One region of the Vibrio sp. SCP2 genome, then DNA from elsewhere that is predicted to be linked to it. Evidence: predicted binding sites of a transcription regulator. Region 1 holds the regulator's gene; each other region holds the start of a gene.

Evidence for each region. The regulator MetJ, encoded in region 1, represses methionine synthesis genes. The targets are predictions, from matches to a motif close to TTAGACNTNTANANGTCTAA.
Region 2: the regulator MetJ is predicted to act here: its motif matches at 4,495-4,514, upstream of metE (5-methyltetrahydropteroyltriglutamate--homocysteine S-methyltransferase).
Region 3: the regulator MetJ is predicted to act here: its motif matches at 2,138-2,157, upstream of metN (methionine ABC transporter ATP-binding protein MetN).

Annotation. Positions count from the first base shown of each region.
Region 1 covers NZ_JCAFVV010000012.1:69,633-77,397, forward strand. Annotated here, with positions in the region: gene priA (primosomal protein N') at 1-37, opposite strand, end outside; gene rpmE (50S ribosomal protein L31) at 321-539, shown strand; gene AC5O63_RS20680 (malic enzyme-like NAD(P)-binding protein) at 796-2,073, shown strand; gene metJ (met regulon transcriptional regulator MetJ) at 2,178-2,495, opposite strand; gene AC5O63_RS20690 (O-succinylhomoserine (thiol)-lyase) at 2,715-3,881, shown strand; gene AC5O63_RS20695 (bifunctional aspartate kinase/homoserine dehydrogenase II) at 3,881-6,295, shown strand; gene metF (methylenetetrahydrofolate reductase) at 6,526-7,416, shown strand; gene zapB (cell division protein ZapB) at 7,513-7,755, opposite strand.
Region 2 covers NZ_JCAFVV010000002.1:405,463-413,227, reverse strand. Annotated here, with positions in the region: gene AC5O63_RS09780 (DNA-3-methyladenine glycosylase I) at 1-480, shown strand, start outside; gene AC5O63_RS09775 (GNAT family N-acetyltransferase) at 492-1,043, opposite strand; gene ohrR (transcriptional regulator OhrR) at 1,085-1,546, opposite strand; gene ohr (organic hydroperoxide reductase Ohr) at 1,658-2,080, shown strand; gene metE (5-methyltetrahydropteroyltriglutamate--homocysteine S-methyltransferase) at 2,151-4,436, opposite strand; gene metR (HTH-type transcriptional regulator MetR) at 4,716-5,627, shown strand; gene AC5O63_RS09750 (DUF4250 domain-containing protein) at 5,665-5,865, opposite strand; gene AC5O63_RS09745 (HI_1241 family integral membrane domain) at 5,952-6,632, opposite strand; gene AC5O63_RS09740 (EAL domain-containing protein) at 6,688-7,765, opposite strand, start outside.
Region 3 covers NZ_JCAFVV010000004.1:33,455-41,219, reverse strand. Annotated here, with positions in the region: gene AC5O63_RS13530 (MetQ/NlpA family lipoprotein) at 1-283, opposite strand, end outside; gene AC5O63_RS13525 (methionine ABC transporter permease) at 331-1,008, opposite strand; gene metN (methionine ABC transporter ATP-binding protein MetN) at 998-2,032, opposite strand; gene gmhB (D-glycero-beta-D-manno-heptose 1,7-bisphosphate 7-phosphatase) at 2,255-2,806, shown strand; gene AC5O63_RS13510 (MliC family protein) at 2,855-3,199, shown strand; gene treR (trehalose operon repressor TreR) at 3,270-4,217, shown strand; gene treB (PTS trehalose transporter subunit IIBC) at 4,427-5,851, shown strand; gene treC (alpha,alpha-phosphotrehalase) at 5,927-7,609, shown strand.

The DNA of each region.
Region 1 (7,765 bases):
GCACAGGCAATGCCACGCGCGCAATTGTTGGTCGCATAATAGGCTATACAGCTAAGTGAGAGGTTACGTAGGCTAGTCTAAGGGAAAAGCCTAGCAGTGGAAAGAGAGCGCGATTCAAGCATCAAGAATAACTTAGGCTAAAAAAGTAGCGATTTCGGGTCTAAACTGGTTGATCCTAAGTCAGGTATTCATTACTATATCGCGCCTTAGTGATATGGCTAGCTTTACAGCAGCGGTATCCGAAAAGGTTTTTTATTAACTACGTGTGGTGTCCGGCTTAGAATCGGATAGCGACACGGCCTATATTTAGAGGTTCTCCCATGAAAGCTGGTATCCACCCAGAATACAAAGCAGTAAAAGCGACTTGTTCTTGCGGTAACTCTTTTGAGTTCAACTCAACTCTAGCTAAAGAGTCTATCCACCTAGACGTATGTGACAAATGTCACCCATTCTACACTGGTAAGCAACGTATCGTTGATACAGGCGGCCGTGTTGATCGCTTCAACAAGCGTTTCGGTGCTCTATCAAGCAAGAAGTAATTTCTTCTTAGCCGAATCTAAAAAGGACGCTCAGGCGTCCTTTTTTGTTATCTGTCACTCACGCAATATCCATTTTGCAGAGTAATCTATTATTAATTTTAATATTCGCTAGCCATATCTCTGTTCATCTGGTCTTATCTCCAGTCATTTACTACTTTTTATTGCTTCGGCTCGCATTCTGACCTAGGCAGCTTGACTTAGTTACTCTAGAATGGATTTCCCCATTCCATATAATTATTAATGAGTACCTACACCTATGTCAGACGACAATCGCCAAGAAGTATCCCCAGAAGAACAGTTTCGTCAGCAAGCTTTGGATTATCATGCTTACCCAACTCCAGGTAAAATTGCAGTCGCACTAACAACACCAGCAGAAACGGCTAAAGATCTTGCTCTAGCCTATAGCCCTGGTGTAGCAGAGCCTGTACGTGAAATCGCACAAAACGCTGACAACGTCTACAAGTACACATCAAAAGGCAACATGGTTGCTGTTATCTCAAATGGTACGGCGATTCTTGGTCTTGGCAATTTAGGTCCTCTAGCATCTAAACCTGTAATGGAAGGTAAGTCTCTGCTTTTCAAACGCTTTGCGGGTTTAGATTCAATTGATATTGAAGTAAAGCACCGTACTATCGAAGAGTTTGTCGATACCGTTGCTAACATCGCCGATACTTTTGGCGGTATTAACCTAGAAGACATCAAAGCGCCAGACTGTTTCGAAATCGAAAAGCAGTTGATTGAGCGTTGTGATGTACCTGTTTTCCACGATGACCAGCACGGTACGGCGATTGTTACCGCGGCAGGTATGCTTAATGCCATTGAACTTCAAGGGAAGAAGTTAGAAGACGCAACGATTGTGTGTCTAGGTGCAGGTGCAGCAGCAGTAGCATGTATGGAGCTACTGATTAAGTGTGGCGCGATGCGTGAGAAAATCTACATGCTTGACCGTAAAGGTGTTATCCACACTCGTCGTGACGATCTTAACGAATACAAACAGCTATTCGCCAACAACACCGATAAGCGCACACTAGAAGACGTTATCGAAGGTGCTGACCTGTTCCTTGGTGTATCAGGCCCTAACCTACTCTCACCAGAAGCTCTTCAGTTGATGGCAGACAAACCGGTCGTCTTTGCGTGTTCTAACCCAGATCCAGAGATCAAACCTGAACTTGCTCACGAAGTACGTAACGATCTGATCATGGGTACTGGTCGTAGTGATTACCCTAACCAAGTAAACAACGTGCTGTGTTTCCCATTCATCTTCCGCGGTGCGCTAGACGTGCGCGCAAGTGAAATTAATGATGAGATGAAACTGGCAGCGGTAGACGCTATTCGCCAACTAGCGAAAGAAGAAGTACCAGCCGAAGTCCTAGCAGCTGCTGGCGTTGATGCACTGTCATTTGGTCCTGGTTACATCATTCCAAAACCAATGGATCCACGTCTATTGCCTCGTGTTGCTAAAGCCGTTGCTCAGGCCGCTGTTGACTCAGGTGTTGCTCGCATTGAAATGCCAGAAAATTATATGGCCGAGTAAATTGGCTAAATAGTCTCTTCGAGAACGAAAAAACCGCTGTTAAGACAGCGGTTTTTTTTATTTCAATTTCGTCAGCGTGCGAAAATTAGGTGCGACTATTTTTATTATTCGTCGAAAGATTCGAACTCAATTCCCATCTCTGTCATCAGTTTTTTCACTTCAGCAGGGAGATCGTCTGGGCGGTCTTTACGTAAATCTTCATCAGTCGGCAGTGGCTGCCCGGTATATGCATGCAAAAAAGCTTCACACAATAGCTCGCTGTTTGTTGCGTGGCGCAGGTTATTAATCTGGCGGCGTGTACGCTCATCAGTCAAAACCTTTAATACTTTCAATGGAATAGAAACTGTAATCTTCTTTACTTGTTCGCTTTTCTTTCCATGCTCAGCATATGGGCTAATGTATTCGCCATTCCAATCTGCCATTGCGCACCTTTCGTTATTTTTTATGGTTGAAAATAGAATCCCTAATTTTAGCGGTATTTATAGCCACAAGCAAAGACATATAGACGTCTAGAAGTGTTGACGTCCACAATAATGATAAGTAAAGTGGAAAGGTATGGGATTGGAATAACATATATCTAACAAGATAAAGGTATAGCGTATTCCCAAATAGAAGTCACTAAAGTTCGAAAGGAAACACTTATGAGCACCCGCAAACCAGCCACAATCGCGGTACGTACTGGTATCGAGTCCGACACTCAACATCACGCAGTTGTTCCACCTATTTACCTCTCGACAAATTATGGCTTCCCAGCCTTTGGTGATGTACCAAAGTACGATTACACCCGCTCAGGCAACCCAAACCGCGGGCTACTCGAAACTGCTCTGTTTGAACTTGAGTCAGGTAAAGGCGCGGTCGTGACCAACTGTGGTACTTCGGCACTGAATCTATGGGTATCCGCTTTCCTTGGCCCAGATGACCTTATCGTCGCACCGCACGATTGCTACGGTGGTACTTACCGTCTATTCAATACCCGCGCAAATAAAGGTGATTTCAAAGTTCTATTTGTTGATCAATCTAACGAACAAGCCTTTGCTGAGGCCCTAGCTAAAAAGCCTAAACTGATTCTATTGGAAACACCATCTAACCCGTTAGTTCGTGTCGTCGACATCGCAAATGTATGTGAGAAAGCCAAACAAGTTGGTGCTCTAGTGGCTGTCGACAATACCTTTTTGACACCCGTGTTCCAAAAGCCTTTAGACCTTGGCGCCGACTTTGTTATTCACTCAACCACTAAGTATATCAATGGTCACTCTGATGTTATTGGCGGTGTTGTCATTACCAAAACAGAAGAACACGCTGAAGAACTTGCTTGGTGGGGGAACTGTATTGGTGCAACAGGCACACCATTTGATAGCTACATGACGTTGCGCGGCATCCGTACACTGGGGGCGCGTATGAAGGTGCATGAGGAGAGCTCTCGCCAAATTTTAGACTTCTTACAGACCCAAGACTTAGTCGGTAACATCTATCATCCTAGCCTGCCTGAGCACCCAGGCCATGAGATTGCTAAAAAGCAGCAAACAGGCTTTGGTTCTATGCTCAGCTTCGAATTCGCGGGTAGCTTTGCACAACTTAAATTCTTTGTTGGTGAACTAGAGCTTTTCTCACTTGCTGAATCTCTCGGCGGTGTAGAGAGTCTAATCTGTCACCCTGCTTCAATGACTCACCGAGCGATGGGTGAAGAAGCACTTGCAGAGGCAGGTGTTTCCCAACAACTTCTGCGCCTGTCGGTTGGGCTTGAAGATGCAGAAGATTTAATTGCTGACCTTGAACAAGCTTTTGCAAAAGCTAAGGAAGCCTTCTAATGCCTACTACTCAACGTCAACTCCATAAGTTTGGTGGAAGCAGCCTAGCCGATCCTGAATGCTACCGCCGCGTCGTCGGTATCTTAAAAGAATATTCACAATCAGAAGATCTGATTGTTGTTTCAGCTGCAGGTAAAACGACCAACCGTTTGATTGCATTTCTCGAAGCCCTCAATAAAGATGGCCGTATTGCTCATGAAGAACTTCAAGCACTACGCCAGTTTCAAACTGAGCTGATTGAAACGCTTATTGAAGGAGAAGTAAAACAGCAGCTACTCGCTACTTTAAATGATGAGTTCAGCACCTTGGGCGAGTTGACTTATCCGCTTAACGAAGCTGAGAAAGCAGCCGTTTTAGGCCATGGCGAAGTATGGTCTTCACGCCTATTGGCAGCGCTGCTCAATCAACATTCATTGCCTGCCGTAGCTCAGGATGCTCGCGCATTTTTACGTGCTGAAGCGGGCACTCAACCTGAAGTCGACTTTGGTGCTTCTTACCCGTTAACTAAAGAAGTATTAGTGCAACACGCTCACCATAGAGTGGTGATCACTGGCTTTATGGCTCAAGATAGTCAAGGTCATACCGTATTATTAGGGCGTAATGGTTCAGACTATTCAGCAACCGTTATCGGCGCGCTGGCAGAAGCGAAACGCGTAACCATCTGGAGTGACGTAGCAGGTGTATACAGTGCAGACCCAAGGTTAGTGTCAGATGCCTGTCTTCTGCCGCTATTACGCTTAGATGAAGCCAGTGAGCTTGCAAGACTTGCTGCCCCTGTACTGCATAGCCGTACATTACAGCCCGTTGCTCAAAGTGCGATGGATCTGCATCTTCGTTGCAGCTACCAACCAGAATCAGGCTCTACACGCATTGAACGTGTTCTTGCTTCTGGTCGCGGCGCAAAAATCATCTCATCCCTAGATGAAGTGCTATTAATTCAACTCAATTTCACCTCTGGTCATGATTTCCAGCGAGTCGAAAATGAGGTACTTGCAAGCCTCAAGCGAGCCCAGCTTGAACCACTGACTTATGAGGCTCAAGCCGACCAACATTGCTTACGTCTCGCTTATACAAGTGAAATAGTGGGTGGCGCTTTAGAGTATCTCCAAGACGCAGCAATTGAAGCGGAGATTAAGCTTAAAGAAGGTTATTCGATGGTAGCGGCGGTAGGAGCAGGCGTAACCAAGAATGCTAACCACTGCTATGGTTTCTACCAGCAACTCAAGTCTTCACCTGTCGAGTTTATTTCCGAGTCATTGTCAGGGCTTAGCTTAGTTGCCGTTTTACGCACAACCGATACTAAGCCTTTAGTTAAAGCTATTCATAGCCAATTGTTCCAAGCCCAGAAACGTGTCGCCATTGCCCTATGTGGTAAAGGCAATATAGGCTCAAGCTGGTTAGAACTGTTCACCGAGCAAAAGGGCGAGCTAGAAAAGCGTCATGGCATGAACTTTGAGTTAGTGGCTGTGATCGATAGCCAAACTTATTGGTTCGACCCGAAAGGAATTGATGCGAGCCAAGTTGGTGTTCATTTCGATGACGAAGCGACTAGCCACGAAGGAAACGACTGGATTGAAAAACTCGGTGCTATTCAAGGCTATGATGATCTTGTTGTGTTGGATGTGACTGCCAGTCAAACCTTAGCCCAACGCTACTTAGAAATTGCGGAGCAAGGCATGCACTTGATCTCGGCAAATAAAGTCGCGGGGTCAGCTTCTAGCCAATACTACCATCAGGTTCAAGACGCCTTCGCAAAGATCAATCGTCACTGGCTTTACAACGCTACCGTTGGTGCAGGGCTGCCAATTAACCACACAGTTCGAGACCTACGAGAAAGCGGCGATGACATTATCGCATTATCAGGTATTTTCTCAGGCACCCTCTCGTGGCTATTCCAGCAATACGATGGCAGCGTTCCTTTTGCTGAGCTGGTAGACCTAGCGTGGCAGCAAGGCTTAACTGAGCCCGACCCTCGCAGCGACCTAGACGGTTCAGACGTTATGCGTAAACTAGTCATCCTAGCGCGCGAGTCAGGCCTTACATTGGAACCAGAAGCGGTAAAAGTTGAAAGTTTGGTACCTACAGAGCTCGCTGAGCTATCCCTAGATGAATTTCTTGATAAGAGTGCGCTATTAAGTGAACTGCTCGCAGAGCGCCTTGAGAAAGCTCAGCGCGAAGACAAAGTGCTTCGTTATGTCGCAAGATTAGAGAAAAATGGTACTGCAACGGTAGGTGTTGAAGCGCTAAGCAAAGAGCATGCTCTAGCGAACTTACTGCCATGTGACAATATATTCGCTATCGAGAGTAAGTGGTATAAAGACAATCCACTTGTTATCAGAGGCCCTGGCGCAGGCAGAGAAGTCACCGCAGGTGCGATTCAATCTGATTTGAACCTCCTCTCAAGTTTACTCTAACTCACAAAGGCGCTGATCTCCTCGGCGCCTTTTTACTTTATTCTCTTTCAATCCCATATCAATTTACTTCAACTAAACTTGAAGCCAGCTCATGATTAAGTTGAAAAATATTCATAATCACATTATTGACATTAAATCGTATTCAATACATTCTGTAGACATATAGACGTCTAAACGTCGATTTGGAATTTTAGAGTTTTATGGCACGGAGTGGCCACAGGGAGAGTAAGATGGGATACACGCACGCAGGTCATATCGACGCCTTAAATCAGAATATCGCCGAACTGTCTGACAATATCAATGTGTCATTTGAGTTTTTTCCACCTAGTAGCGAAAAGATGGAAGAAACACTTTGGAACTCTGTGCACCGCCTTAAGACTCTACAACCAAAATTTGTTTCGGTTACCTATGGTGCTAACTCCGGTGAGCGAGATAGAACACACTCGATTATCAAAGAGATCAAAGATCAAACAGGTCTAGTTGCCGCGCCGCACTTAACCTGTATTGATGCATCACGTGAAGAGCTTGTCCGAATCGCTGATGACTACTGGGCAAATGGTATTCAAAGTATTGTCGCGCTGCGTGGTGATATTCCCCCAGGTGGTGGTAAGCCTGAAATGTACGCTTCTGACCTCGTCACTTTGCTAAAAGAGCGCCATGACTTCGATATCTCAGTTGCTGCTTTCCCTGAAGTTCACCCAGAAGCAAAAAGCGCTCAAGCTGACCTACTTAACCTAAAACGTAAGGTAGATGCAGGTGCGAGCCGAGCTATCACTCAGTTCTTCTTTGACGTAGAGAGTTACTTGCGATTCCGTGACCGCTGCGTGGCGGCAGGCATTGATGTAGAAATCGTTCCCGGCATTTTACCTGTTTCGAACTTCAAGCAAGCTTCTCGCTTTGCGGCGCAGAACAACGTTAAAGTTCCGGGGTGGATGGCTAAACAGTTTGAAGGCTTGGATGATGACCCAACGACAAGACAGCTAGTTGGTGCAAGCCAAGCGATTGACATGGTGCGTACATTGAGCCGTGAAGGGGTTAAGGATTTCCATTTCTACACCCTCAACCGTGCGGAAATGACTTACGCCCTGTGCCACACTTTAGGCGTTCGCCCTAAAGCTTAGATAATGTTCCAAAATGACTAAGTATTGCTTGGTCATTATTGTCCGCAGAAAGCAAAAAGGCTGAACCTAAGTTCAGCCTTTTTATTCGAGTAGTGATTACTCTACTTCATCCATTTTGCCAAGTAGGCTACGGATGCGCTCTTGCCAAGCAGAGTGCTCTTGCTGCATTTGCTGAGCTTTTTGTTCTAGCTCTTCACGGTTGCTACGTAGTTCGTTTGCTTCAGTTGCTAGCTTTTCTTTCTCTTCTTTCAGTTCTTCAACTTCCATTTGTAGAAGAGCAATTGTATCTACTGCAGTTTGGATTTTTGCTTCTAGTTGTTCTAATACTTCAAAAGACATCTTAGCCTAC
Region 2 (7,765 bases), on a different contig from region 1:
GAAGAGGTGTTCTTTGCTTTTAAGATTGAACCACTCTTGATGCTTTCTGACGAACAATGGGACAACAAAGCGTCAGATACTCGAATTATTCGCCATCACGCCAAAGTGAAATCTATTCAATCGAATGCTCAAATGCTGCACGAAGCTTCTCTACAACATGGTTCATTTTCCAACATGGTCGCCAATTGGCCAAGTGAAGACATTACAGGGCTTTGGAGTTATCTCAAGAAGCATGGTAACCGTCTTGGTGGCAATACAGGCCCGTACAGTTTGCGCCAGATGGGTGTCGATACCTTTATCCTTTCAGGCGATGTCGAAAGCTATCTACGTAACTACAAAATCATTGAAGGGGGCAAAGACACCAAACGCTCCCTTGCAGCAGCCAGCAGCGCTTTTGCTCACTGGCAACAAGAAAGCGGGCGTTCACTGACAGAAATCAGCCAAACTATCGCTTTTAGCACGGGTGATAACCGCGTATAGGCACTTAACAGTTATTGAACTGATTGCCACTGCTCGCGAGTGATTTTAAATAAGCAGTGGCGCTCTAACTCGTGACCTTTCGCTAACTTGGGATGGTCAAAGTCTTGCCCTGTGTTGCTCATACCAATTTTTTCCATCACCCTTTGTGAAGGTAAGTTTGGCAAAGCAGTAAAGGAGTAGACCTGCTCTAGATTCAATTCCTTGAAAGCAAACTCCAAAGCAGCTTGAGCCGCTTCTGGCGCGTAGCCCTTGCCCCAATGTTTAGAATCTAATCGCCAACCAATTTCTACAAATGGCGCATTGGGTAAACCACTTTCTTCACTTTGCGCCAGCAGACCAACAAAGCCAATAAACTCTTGGGTACTTTTTAACTCAACTGCCCAAAAGCCATAACCATTTTTGTCAATGTAGCTGCGTGCACGGCCTACTTGAGCCGTGGTCTCTTCTTTGGTCATAACTGACGGGAAATAGCGCATCACCTGCTCACTAGCATTTATCTGGCAATAAGGTTCAATATCTGAATCTTTCCATTGTCTTAGCTGAAGTCTTTTAGTTTCTAGCATTGATGTTCCTTCGTCTGTTGGTAAACCCATTAAAATTGCCGTTACTGCTCAAGCTTAACCATTACTTTTTCGCACAATGTTTTCAATAGGATTAGCTCATCTAGGTCGAGCTGAATCTTACATTTCATCTCAGTAGGGATAGAAAGGGCTTTAGCTTTAAGCTCTCTGCCCTCTTCGCTGAGTTTTAGCACCCTCACCCTTTCATCCAGTTCGCTTCTTCCTCTCACTACAAAGCCTTTCGCTTCAAGCCGCTTCAATAAAGGGGTTAAAGTGCCAGAATCGAGGTGTAATCGTGCACCTATGTCCTTAACGCTAATCCCATCACTTTCCCACAGCACCATCATGACAAGATACTGAGAATAAGTGAGGTCTAGGGCATCTAATAACGGGCGATAGGTTCGAATCACGGCATTGGAAGCGCTGTAGAGGGGAAAACAAACCTGATTCTCTAACAATATACTCTCTTCTTCAGTTAGCCGTTTGTCGCTATCGCAGAAACTCATTTCACCACCCTTTCAAATTAAATTGCGCACAATATACTTGCATTCAAACTTTGTTTCGATCTAATATTGCAAACAATTAGATTGCGCACAACTTAAAATAAGGATGCAAACATGACAACCCTATACAAAACTAAAGCAACAGCACTAGCAGGCAGAAATGGTTTGGTTAAAACAGACGATGGCTTACTTGAACTTGAGCTCGCTTATCCGAAAGAAATGGGCGGTACAGGCGCTGCTACCAACCCAGAACAACTGTTTGCCGCAGGTTACTCAGCCTGTTTTTCAAATGCTATTTTGCATGTGGCCCGCGAAGGTAAAGTAGCTTTAAAAGAAGCACCAGTGACAGCAGAGGTTGGGATTGGTCCGAACGAACAAGGCGGTTTTGCGCTAACGGTAAGCCTTGCTGCATCAATCGATTTACCTCAAGAACAAGCGCTTGAGCTCGTTCGCGTTGCGCACCAAGTGTGCCCTTACTCAAACGCTGTGCGCGGTAACATCGACGTAGAAGTCACGGTAAATGGCCAAGCAATCTAATTAATGTTGAGTGGAATAGACGAAAATGCCGACCCAAAAGGGTCGGTATTTATTGTTTTACAACTCAAGGTTACGCTTGGTAGCTTTTACGCAGTTCTTTAGCAGCTAACACCATATTGGATAATGATGCTTCCGTTTCTGCCCAGTTACGTGTTTTCAGTCCACAATCTGGGTTCACCCATAAGCGCTGCGCAGGAATCTTTTCTGCCGCTTTGTTGAGTAGGCCTTCAATCCATTCTTTAGTTGGAATGTTTGGCGAGTGAATGTCATAGACACCTGGGCCAATCTCATTTGGATAGTTGAAGTCTTCAAATGCTTTAAGCAGTTCCATGTTTGAACGCGATGTTTCGATGGTAATCACGTCAGCATCTAGCGCGGCGACAGATTCAATGATCTCATTGAATTCTGAGTAACACATGTGAGTGTGGATTTGAGTTTCTGGCTTGGCGCTTGCCGCTGAAATCTTAAACGCATCCACTGCCCATTCTAAGTACTCTTTATGATCGCGTTTCTTAAGTGGCAAGCCTTCACGAATCGCTGGCTCATCAATTTGGATAATGTTAATGCCCGCATCTTGTAAGTCTGACACTTCATCACGCAGTGCGAGTGCAAGTTGATCCGCGATTTGCTTGCGAGTGATGTCCTCACGTGGGAATGTCCAACAAAGAATCGTCACTGGCCCCGTTAGCATGCCCTTCATCTGTTTCGATGTTAAAGACTGCGCATAGGTAGACCATTCCACCGTCATCGGTTTTTCGCGTTCAATGTCAGCAACGACAATGGCAGGCTTAACGCAGCGAGATCCGTAGCTCTGCACCCAACCAAATTTTGTGGTTTGGAAACCCGCTAAGTTTTCTGCAAAGTATTCCACCATATCGTTACGTTCAGCTTCGCCGTGAACCAAGACATCCAGATCCAACGCTTCTTGGCGTTTAACCGCATCTGCAATATGGCCTTTTAGGGCTTGATCGTATTCCGTTTGTGACAACTTACCTGTGCGATAAGCGCTGCGTTGAACTCGAATCTCGCTCGTTTGCGGGAAAGAGCCAATGGTCGTGGTTGGAAACAGCGGCAGCCCCAATACTTCACTTTGGTGCGCGGCTCGCTCAGCATAGGGAGCACTACGCTCTGCCAAAGACTTAGTAATACTATTTAAACGCGCTTGAACTTGCGGCTTATTGACATGAGTTGCGGTTTTACGTGCTTGGATCGGCGCACTATAGGTGTCACAAGCAAGAATGGCTTCTTGGTTACCATCTAGCGCCTTACCCAGTAGCGCCACTTCCGTTACTTTCTGCTTAGCAAAAGCAAACCAGCTGCGCACTTCTTCCGTCAATACAGGTTCTAACTCTAGATCCACCGGACTGTGCAGTAGTGAACACGAGCTCGCCACCCATAACTTGTCACCGAGCTTATCTTTAAGCGGTTGCAGTAACGCTAGTTGAGCGCTCAAATCTGCACGCCACACGTTACGCCCATTCACTACACCAGCAGACAGCACCCAATGTTCAGGCAGTTTTTCGACAACAGCGTCTAGTTGTTCAGGCGCTGCCGACAAATCAATGTGTAAGCCATCTACAGCTAGCTCGACAACTTTATCAAGCGTGTCGCTAACTGAATCAAAATACGTGGTAAGCAGAACCTTCACATCACTGCGAATGACTTGATACGCCAATTTAAACGCGTCTTGCCAAGGCTTGTTCAGCTCAAGAGAGAGAATCGGTTCATCAATCTGTACCCACTCAACACCTTGTTTCGCTAGCTTCGCTAAGATTGCCTGATAAGCGGTTAATAGACGAGGTAGCAAAGACAGGCGATCAAACCCCTCATCTACTTCCTTACCTAGGTACAGATAAGTCAGAGGGCCAAGTAATACAGGTTTGACTTTATGACCAGCTTTAACCGCCTCGTTCACTTCTTCAAACAGTTGAGGCCAGCTCACTTCAAACGTATCGTCCTGACTGAACTCCGGCACAATATAATGGTAGTTAGTGTTAAACCACTTCGTCATGTCTGAAGCCGCGTGACCGCTACAACCACATCCTGCCTGAGATTGACCACGACCCACTTTGAATAAGGTATCAAGGTCAGGGAAACCTTCGCGATGTCGTTTTGGAACGTGCCCTAGCAGTAAGGTAGTGGTAAGCACATGATCATACCAAGCAAAATCACCTGCGGTCACAAACTCTAACCCAGCTTCAGATTGCGTATTCCAGTTTTTGTTACGTAGCCCAGCGCCTACTGCTTTCAGCTCAGCTTGGTCAATTTCTCCACGCCAGTATTTCTCTAGTGCAAATTTGAGTTCACGTTTTTCACCAATGCGAGGGTAACCTAGTATATGCGTTGTCGTTGTCATCTTGCCGCTCCTTGTCATTCTTAATTTTGTCATTTAATCATTCTGTGCAGAACACCTTTAAGATGTCTGGATGGCTAAACTATCTCGTCAAACACCGATTCGAACAACCTCCAAATATTCAACTTGTTTATTAGAAAATTTCATAATCCAATTTTCCAGTCTCAACAATTTAATCAACACAATTAGTTAACATTACAGACGTCTAGATGTTTACACTCCTACAAAAACAGGGTAGGTTATAAATATTCATGCTGTTCACACATCATCTGAGGGAAATTCATGATTGAGCTCAAGCATCTGAAAACATTGACTACTTTACGTGATACTGGATCGCTAACCGCAACCGCAACCACGCTACATTTAACCCAGTCGGCCTTGTCACATCAGCTCAAAGATCTGGAAGCGAGAATTGGTGGGCAGCTATTTTTGCGTAAAACTCGTCCGGTAAAATTCACTTCTGAAGGTGAGATCTTTCTAAAACTGGCTGATGATGTGTTGCCTAAAATTGCCAAAGCAGAAAATGAAATTGCGAGCTTGAAAGAGGATGTCAACGGTCGACTGCACATGGCGATTGAATGCCATTCGTGTTTCCAGTGGCTGATGCCTGCACTTAAGGAGTATCAGGTGGCTTGGCCTAGCGTCACACTCGATTTCTCATCCGGTTTTGGGTTTGAACCGTTGCCAGCGCTAATGGCGGGAGAACTTGATTTGGTTATCACTTCAGATATTCAACCTCGTTCCGAAGTGCACTATGAACCCCTGTTTGATTTTGAAATGCGCTTGGTTACGTCAACCTCTCACCCTTTAGCAGACAAAGAGTGTATTGAGCCAGAAGATCTCGCAGAGCAAACCATGCTGTCGTACCCAGTACAAAAGTCGCGACTCGATGTTGTCAAACACTTCCTACAACCTGCGGGCATTGAGCCGGCAAAATGGAAACAAGCAGACAATACCTTAATGCTGATTCAGATGGTGTCTGCCGGACTTGGCGTGGCTGCGTTACCCAACTGGGCAATCAGTGAGTTTTCAAGGCAAGGCTTGATTACCAGTATTCCTCTCGGCAACGGATTATGGCGACGCTTGTTTGCTGCAACACGCAACACAGATAAAAGTAAACGCTACTTGCAGGCATTTTTTAACACCGCGAGAATTCAGTCTCAAAGCCACTTAGATGGAATAAAAACGGTATAGAGGATCAAAAAAAGAGGCTTAGCGCCTCTTTTTTGTTTTATCTGTCATAAGATTTGAACTGATTAGTTAAAGGGTCGTATTGATAACCGAGCACATCAAGCTTACCAATCACCGCTTCAACATCCATCTCGTACATAGAGACTAACTCTTCAAAAGAATCACACTCTAAGCGCAGCTTTTCATTCACGATTCCCAATAAAATTGCGCTGTCTAAGCGTCCTACATTGCTGAGATCCATCACCGCCTCCTTTAACGCCGTTGCTCTTACAAGCGTAGACGCAAATGTGCGCTTTTGAAGTGAGCTAGCTCTAAACTTTATCCGATTTACAGAGCAAAAATAGCCTGATTAGATGTCGCCGCAATCAGCATAAACGCTAGCGCAATGCCAAGCTGCATCTTGTTGATTTCTTTGGCCGTCAGCATATGCCAACACCAGACAAAGACTGAACTGATCATCAGGGCAAAACCAACTAGCAAAGGCTGAATAACTACGGTTAAAATTTCATTATCTAGACCATTAGCTTTGAGTAATATCGCAAGGCTCATCAGCATCGCCGAAACAACGCCAGAAACAGGGAGAATACGGTGAAAAGCCTGCAAGCGCGTGCGTGCGATAGTCAGTAACAAATGAGCAAGCAAAGCCCCTAAAAGACTGATCTGCACAAACACACTTAACCCACCAGCCAAAGATGCCTGCGAGCCAACCTCAATACCGACATAAGCTAGCGCCAAACCATTTGCTAAATACATCACCCAGATCGGCCCTTGATCTCGTGTTTTTTTGGTTTGAACTTGGGAATAGAAATAGGCGATAGCAAAGACAATCATCATGGCTTCAATGCGTAGTGACGCGACAGCAAGCCACATAATCGCTAAAGGCGGAAGAACTTTGTGAATGCGACCTCTTTGCCCAGGGCAGATGTCACCTTTGACGAGAATTAAAGTAAGAATGAGCTGTGCACCCAGTAACATAGGTGCGAACACCGTAAGTAATTGCTGAACCATAGTGTCATTGATTTGAATGAATTATAGGGTGCGGATAATAGCAGATTGAGCAATTTTAGCCATTGGCGAAGTGTTCCAAAATATCTTGATTGGTGACAATACCGAGATACTCTCCGGAATCATTCACAACTAGCCAAGGAGGCTTAATACCTGACTTAATGATTTCACTCACTTTGGACACCTTAGAGTGGTGTGAAACGCTGAATACGTTGGTCCGCATGACTTGATTGAGTCGTTTACGACTGATCGATTGATCTTTGCTCGTTTCCAATTTAGTGCCTAATGTGGGTGACAAATGGTAGTTCAGCTCCTCTCTACCAACAATGCCAACACATACTTTTCGGTCGACGATCGGAATCACCTCAAGTCGGTATTGCTCAGAGTCGAGTAAGGCTCTCGCTTTATCAAGTGTGTCATCCGGTGTAAGGGTCGGGATATGGACTTGAGTAATGCTTAATATCCCAACTTGTCTCGCATGCCCTGCGCTAGACAAAAAGCCTTCCAGTTTTTCATAGTATCCCCATGCACTCTCTAACTCATCAAAAGGCAGTGGTTTAGAAAAATAATACCCTTGGATATAGTCAACACCTAAACCACAAACTACTTCTAACTCATTGCGAGTTTCCACCCCTTCTGCGACGACTTGAACGTTCAAGGTATGAGCGAGTTGAGTGATCATTTTGACAATATAATACTTGTGCGAGCCCTCTTTGAGATCCTTGACGAACTCGCGGTCAATTTTGAGGATGTCGAAGTTACAATCACTCAAGTAGGCAAACGAGCTATAGCCTGTGCCAAAATCATCAATGGCTACGCTAACCCCTCTGCGCCGAATATTTCGGATCAAACTTGATTGGCGTGATTCACTGTCAAAATACGCACTCTCGGTCAATTCGATGGTGACGGTCTCAGGGCTAGAAGCATATTGATGCACCAAAGAGTCGGCACTTTGCAGTACTTCATCGACTTCAAGCTTAGTGTTTAACGAGCGATTGATGGTCACCCCCAAGTTACCGCCAAAACGCTCTTGAATTTTCTTCAGGTCTTGCAACGCTTTTTTACCTACGCACCAGTCTAAATCAGACACCAAATCCAAATCCTCGGCAATCATCACCATCTCTTGGGTATTGAGA
Region 3 (7,765 bases), on a different contig from region 1:
GCTGATCTAAGTATGGCTTGTGTTGGAACGCGTTGATGTCGATAGAGCCATCGTCTAGTGCTGCGTTTGGTGTTACGTAATCAGTAAAAGTAACCAGCTCTACATCTAGGCCGTATTTTTCTTTAGCGACTTTAGCAGCAACTTCAGCCACTTGTGCCTCTGCACCAGCCATAACACCAACTTTGATCTTGCTAGTATCTGCTTCTTTTTCACCACAACCTGCTAGTACCAATGCTGATGCAGCAGCTGCGATAGTTAATAGACCTTTAAGACTGAATTTCATCACTATCTCCTTATAAATTAAATCTGTGAGTATTCTTTATTGTGTTCTTAGCGGTGATCGACACGACGAACAATCGCATCACCAATGGATTGAATGATCTGAACTAGCACGATAAGCATTACCACAGTCACGGCCATAATGACCACGTCATAGCGGTGGAAACCGTATCGAATGGCGACGTCACCGAGACCGCCACCGCCAACCGTTCCTGCCATTGCTGAGTAACTGACAAGCGTGACGAGTGTAATGGTTACCGAGTTAACGATGGTAGGCATTGCTTCAGGAAGCAGTACCTTAGAAATAATTTGAATCGGAGTTGCGCCCATCGATTGCGCTGCTTCAACTAATCCCGTTGGGACTTCAAGTAGAGCACCTTCGATAAGGCGAGCAACAAATGGGATCGCGCCGATTGTAAGAGGCACGATGGCTGCTGTTGTACCGATAAATGTGCCGACTAACAGTTTAGTAACTGGAATAATAGCCACCATCAGTACTAGGAAAGGAACGGAACGACCCACGTTAACAATAGCGCCGAGTACACTGTTTAGTTTCGTGTTCTCAAGTAAGCCACCTTTCTTGGTGATATGCAGAATCACACCGAGTGGAATACCAACGGCAAAGCCAACAATGCCCGCCACAGCAACCATGTAGATAGTATCCCAAGTCGCGCCGATAAGTAGATTGCTGTTTAAGCTCAGCCACTGTGAAATTTCATTAAAGGACATAGCCTAGCACCTCTACTTTTACCTTGTGCTCACGCAGGAACTCAATCGCTGCATTGTCATCTTGTTCATTACCAAATAGTTCTGCGACCATCATGCCGAATTTCACACCACCGGCGTAATCGAGGTCAGAGCTGAGAATGCTGACATCAATGTTGAATTTACGGGCAATTTGCGTCATCAGAGGAGCATCGACTGTTGCACCAGTGAACTCTAGACGAACCAATGGGTAACTGCCTTCAACACGCGTTGCTTGCAAGCGAACTTGGTAATCTTCTGGAATCGACAAGTCGAGTGTAGAACGAATGAATTGATGCGCCAGTTCTGTTTTAGGATGAGCGAAAATTTCACCGACAGTCCCTTTTTCGACCAGCTCGCCATCACCAATGATCGCTACTTCGTGACAGATGCTTTTTACCACGTCCATTTCGTGAGTAATCAAAAGCATAGTGATGTTAAGCTTGCGGTTGATCTCTTTTAGCAGCTCTAGAATCGACTGAGTGGTTGCCGGATCCAATGCGCTAGTCGCTTCATCACACAGAAGAACTTTTGGATCAGACGCAAGAGCGCGTGCGATCGCAACACGCTGCTTTTGACCACCACTTAGGTTTGAAGGGTAGCTTTCATGCTTATCTTCAAGGCCGACCAGTTTTAGCAGCTCAGTCACTTTAGTGCTGATGTGCGCTTTATCTTTGCCTGCCAGCTCAAGTGGCAGAGCAACGTTGTCAAAAACCGTACGCGATGACAGTAGGTTGAAATGTTGGAAGATCATACCGATGTTACGGCGAGCTTCGCTAAGTTGCGATTTACTTAGTGTTGTGAGATCGACACCATCAACAACAATCGAGCCTGTTGTCGGTGCTTCTAACATGTTTACACAACGAATAAGCGTACTTTTCCCTGCTCCCGATGAGCCAATAACACCAAAGATTGTTCCCTGTGGAATATGAAGGTTGATCTCCTTTAAGGCATGTATTTCCTTACTGCCTTGGTAGAACACCTTATTTACTTGATTAATTTCAATCATCGAGAGACCCGCTATCAGATTAGATGAAGAGCAGCAGATAATGTTGAGCTACATCTCATTTAGTAGATGATGCTATGGTCTTACATGTTTTCTGTCAATAGATATTTTTACGTCTAGACGTCTAAACGTATCTTTTGCTCAATCGATTAGTAATTAGATAGTGATGAAAGAAATAAAGCGTGCAATAATTCTTGTAAAGTAAAGTACATAGAGAAGCATATTTTGGCAAAACCAGCAGTCTTTTTAGACCGAGATGGCGTGATTAACATCGATCACGGCTATGTTCATGATGAGCACGATTTTGAGTTTGTTGATGGCGTATTTGAAGCGACCAAGAAACTGAAAGATATGGGCTACCAACTGGTATTGGTGACAAACCAGTCGGGGATTGCTCGTGGTATGTTCAGTGAAGATCGTTTCCTATCTTTGACCCAATGGATGGACTGGAACTTTGTCGATAACGGCGTTGAGTTTGATGGTATTTACTACTGCCCGCACCATGCTGAACACGGTCAAGGCAAATATAAGCAAGATTGTGATTGCCGTAAGCCAAAGCCTGGGATGTTTATCTCAGCGCGTGACTTCTTGAAAATTGATATGGCGAACTCTGTTATGGTCGGTGATAAAGCCGAAGACATGATGGCAGCCGAAGCTGCCGGTGTTGGCACCAAAATCCTTGTCCGTACAGGCAAACCTGTTACAGAGAAAGGCGAAGCTATCGCGTCTGTGGTACTCGACAGTATTAAAGAAGTCCCAGCGTATTTAGCGAAATAAACTGAAAAAGGCTGCCAAGGGCGGCCTTTGTTTTGTTTGGAGGGAATCATGAGATATCGGTTGTTATTTGCAGTCGCATTAGGGCTGAGCGTGTCAGCGTGCTCTTTCACTTCGATGGAACGTGAAAACCACTACCAAGGTGATTTTCTATTCTATCAATGTAGTGGTGGCGAAACCTTCAAGCTAGCCTTAATGCCCAATGATTATACGGCACTGCTAAGGTTACCTAAGAAAGATTATCGCATGATCCAGGTTCCCTCTGGCTCTGGCACTAAATACATTCTCCATGATGGCACCGCAGAAATACAAAACCCAGTGACCCTCTATACCAAAGGCAAAGAAGCCCGCTTAGAACTTGGCCACTTGGTGTATAAAAATTGCATTACCCAATAGATCTTTTACGATAGCGTGTCTGGAGGCATATCGCCTCCTTGCAACGTCCAACTACTAGACCCACGACTTTATGAGCAAAAAACTAACCATTCTTGATATTGCCCGGTTATCCGGTGTTGGAAAATCGACCGTCTCTCGTGTTCTGACCAACGATCCTAAAGTTAAGCCAGAAACACGTGCTAAGGTCGAACAGGTGATTCAGGAATCTGGTTATGTTCCTTCAAAATCGGCGCAAGCTATGCGTGGAGGAAGCCAAAAAGTGGTGGGGGTCATTATCTCTCGTCTCGATTCTCCATCAGAAAACAAAGCCGTGGGCAGTATGCTTAATACCTTGTACAGCGCGGGCTATGATGTTGTCATTATGGAGAGTCAGTTCGATCGAGCAAAGACCAACGACCATTTGGATGTGCTGAAAAAGCGCAATGTTGATGGTGTCATTGTGTTCGGTTTTAGTGACTTTGATATTGCTAAGCTGGCGAGCTGGCATAATCGCACTGTGGTTATCGCGATGGACACCGATAAAGTTTCGTCAATCAACTACGACAATAGACAGGTCATTGTTAAGGCGTTGCAGTTCTTAGAGCAAAAGAGCCTCAAGAACGTCGCATTTATTGGTGTCGATCCGAGTGATAAAACTACGGGCAAGTTACGTTTAGACGCTTACCTCGATTGGTGCCAATCTCACTCTATTTCACCGAACTATCAGACAGGGCAACTAAACCACGAGAGCGCTTATTTGCTGGTGGACGATGTCTTGAACCAAGACGTTCAAGCGATTGTTTGTGCCAGTGACACCTTAGCTTTAGGGGTCATTAAGCGTTTACAAGAGCTTAATCGTGAAGATGTGGTTGTCACTGGTGTGGGTGGAAATGAACTGCTTTCCTTCCTGTTTCCCAAAGTATTTAGTATTGACCCAGGTTACTCTTTAGCCGGCGAAAGGGCTGCTAAGTTGCTGATTTCTCAAATTAATGGTGAGCTTGAGCAAGTTCATATCACTCAAGAACCTATCTCAATCTAAGCCATTATTTTCAAAGTGATTTAAAATTATACTGTGATCTCTTTCAATTAATGGGATTGTTCCCATTTTTATCTGTAAATAGATCTGACAGTATAATAAGCACATTTGGGAATGTTCCCATAAATAGAAAAACAACAAGCTTAGTCAGTTTGAAACGTCAACATTGTTGACAACAGATGAATGAGAATCCAATTAGGGTGGACATGGATATGAGTAAGATTGCGAAACAAGAAGTTGAGCGTCTGATTGAATTAGTTGGTGGTCGCGAAAACATCGCGAGTGTAAGCCACTGTCTAACTCGCCTTCGCTTTGTACTGAATGATACCGATAAAGCAGACGAGAAAGCGCTAGAGGCGTTGCCAATCGTAAAAGGTTGCTTTACCAATGCGGGTCAGTTCCAGGTAGTGATCGGAACTGAAGTTGATGAAGTGTATAAAGTGCTGATTGAGCTATCAGGTAAGAGCGAAGCGTCAAAAGACGAAGCGAAACTTGCTGCTCGCCAAAACATGAACGTATTGGAACGTGGTATTTCCCATCTTGCTGAAATCTTTGTACCACTACTTCCTGCAATCATCACTGGTGGTTTGATCTTAGGTTTCCGTAATGTGATTGGTGACATCAAGATGTTTGATGGCCAGTCGCTAACTGAAATTAGTCAGTTCTGGGCAACGGTTCATAGCTTCTTATGGTTAATTGGTGAAGCGATCTTCTTCTTCCTGCCTGTTGGGGTATGTTGGTCAACAGTGAAGAAGCTAGGAGGCACACCAATTCTAGGTATCACTTTAGGTGTGACTCTGGTCTCTCCGCAGTTGATGAATGCCTATCTTATCGGTAAGCAAGCCCCAGAAGTGTGGGACTTTGGCCTGTTCGTGATTGAAAAAGTCGGTTATCAAGCTCAGGTGATTCCTGCGATGTTAGCGGGTATGGCGCTGGCGTTTATTGAGACTAACCTGAAACGTATTGTTCCTTCTTACCTTTACTTAGTTGTTGTTCCTTTCGTTTCTATCATTGTTTCTGTGGTATTGGCTCACTCTCTAATTGGTCCGTTTGGCCGTGTATTAGGCGATGGTGTGGCATTTGCAGCGAAAGCGGCGATGACTGGAGACTTCGCGGTAATAGGTTCGATGGTATTTGGTTTCCTATACGCACCACTTGTTATCACTGGCATTCACCACACGACTAACGCCGTCGATCTGCAACTAATGCAAGACCTAGGTGGTACGCCAATTTGGCCATTGATCGCTCTATCAAACATTGCTCAAGCTTCAGCGGTTGTCGGCATTATCATCATCAGTAAAAAACATGGTGAGCGCGATATTTCAGTTCCAGCGGCGATTTCTGCTTACTTAGGTGTAACTGAGCCTGCGATGTACGGTATTAACTTGAAGTACAAGTTCCCAATGCTAAGCGCAATGATTGGTAGTGCAATTGCAGCAGCGATCTGTGGTAGTGCGGGCGTTATGGCGAACGGTATTGGTGTGGGCGGTCTACCGGGTATCTTATCTATCCAACCACAGTTCTGGGGCATTTTTGCAATCGCAATGCTAGTGGCAATTGCCGTACCTGCCGCATTGACCCTGTTCTTCTACAAGCGTGCGCAAATGAAAGGCGAGTTAGAGCCAGCGAACGCGTAACCCATCATTTTTTGGAGCGGCATTTCGTCGCTCCTTTTTCAAAGTTTATTATTTTTTTGGTAAGTGAGTTTAGCAATGACAACAATCGCTAATGATGCAAATTGGTGGAAAACCGCCTCGATCTATCAGATTTACCCTAAGAGCTTTTGCGACAGTGGCAGTAAAGGAACAGGGGATATTCAAGGCATTATTTCTAAGCTTGATTACTTGAAACTATTGGGTGTTGATGCGATTTGGCTAACACCCGTTTATCAGTCACCAATGATTGATAATGGTTACGATATCTCGGACTACTACGCGATCAATCCAGATTTTGGCACCATGGATGATTTTGACCAGCTTCTCGCTGAAGCTCATCAGCGTGGTATTCGCATTATTATGGATATCGTCGTCAACCATACATCGACTGAGCATGAGTGGTTCCAGTCTGCGCTCGGTGATAAAAACAGTCCTTATCGTGATTACTACATTTGGAAAGATCCGGTTGATGGCGGAATCCCTAACAACTGGCAATCAAAATTTGGTGGCAGTGCTTGGGAGCTTGATGAAAAAACGGGTCAGTACTTTATGCATCTCTTCGCCAAAGAGCAGGCCGACCTAAACTGGGAAAACCCGAAAGTTCGCGGCGAAGTCAAAGAAGTGATCAGCTTCTGGGCTGAAAAAGGTGTAGATGGCTTCCGTCTAGACGTAATCAACCTAATTTCTAAACAGCAGGACTTCCCCAATGATCACCTTGGCGATGGTCGACGCTTTTATACCGATGGACCTCGCGTACACGAATATCTGCAAGAGATTAGCGAGGCGGTATTCCAGAAGTACGGCAGTGTGACGGTGGGTGAAATGTCTTCGACGACCCTAGAACATTGTCAGCAATATTCATCGCTTGATAACAAAGAGTTGTCGATGGTGTTTAATTTCCACCACTTAAAGGTCGATTATCCAAATGGTGAAAAGTGGACCAAGGCGCCATTCGATTTCTCCCAGTTGAAGCAGATCTTTAATCATTGGCAGACAGGTTTAAATGGCAAAGGGTGGGGCGCGCTATTCTGGTGTAACCATGACCAGCCACGAGTGGTAAGCCGATTGGGTGACGACAAACACTATCGTTTAGAATCCGCCAAAATGCTCGCAGCTTCAGTGCACATGATGCAAGGGACGCCATATATCTACCAAGGTGAAGAGATCGGTATGACCAACCCAGGTTACACCTCTATCGAGCAATATCGTGACGTAGAAAGCACCAATATGTATGACATCATGGTTAATGAGCAAGGCGTTGAACATCAAGAAATGATGGCGATTTTGGCACAAAAATCTCGTGATAATTCTCGTACGCCGATGCAGTGGAATGGGGAGCAGTATGCTGGTTTCTCAAAAGCGCAGCCTTGGCTTGAAGTGGCAAGTAACTATGCAGAAATTAACGCAGATAAAGCAGTAGCAGATAAAAACTCAGTATTCTATTTTTATCAGCAGTTGATTCAGCTACGTAAAGAGATTGAAGTGATCACTACAGGTAGCTATGTCGATCTCTATCCTGAGCATAAGGCGGTGTTCGGTTATCAGCGTAAATCACAAAGTCAGACCCTAATTTGTTTGAATAACTATTACGCAGCCGAAACAGAATGTGTCTTACCTGAAGGGTTTGATTGCGATAAAGCACAATACGTTTTGGGTAACTACGAGCTTTCTGGAGAAAATGTATCTCAGCATCAAGTGCTTCGCCCTTATGAAACACGCATTATTCTTTTAGAAAACTAACCCCCCTATAGTTGTTAGTTTGTTTAGCCCCGCAGGACGGGGCTTTTTTTATGCTTGCAAGAATAGAGAATAGAGAATAGAGAATAGAGAATAGAGAATAGGAGTGCGCTTAGGCTTTCGATAGGTACAAAAAAACCAGCTCAATGAGCTGGTTTT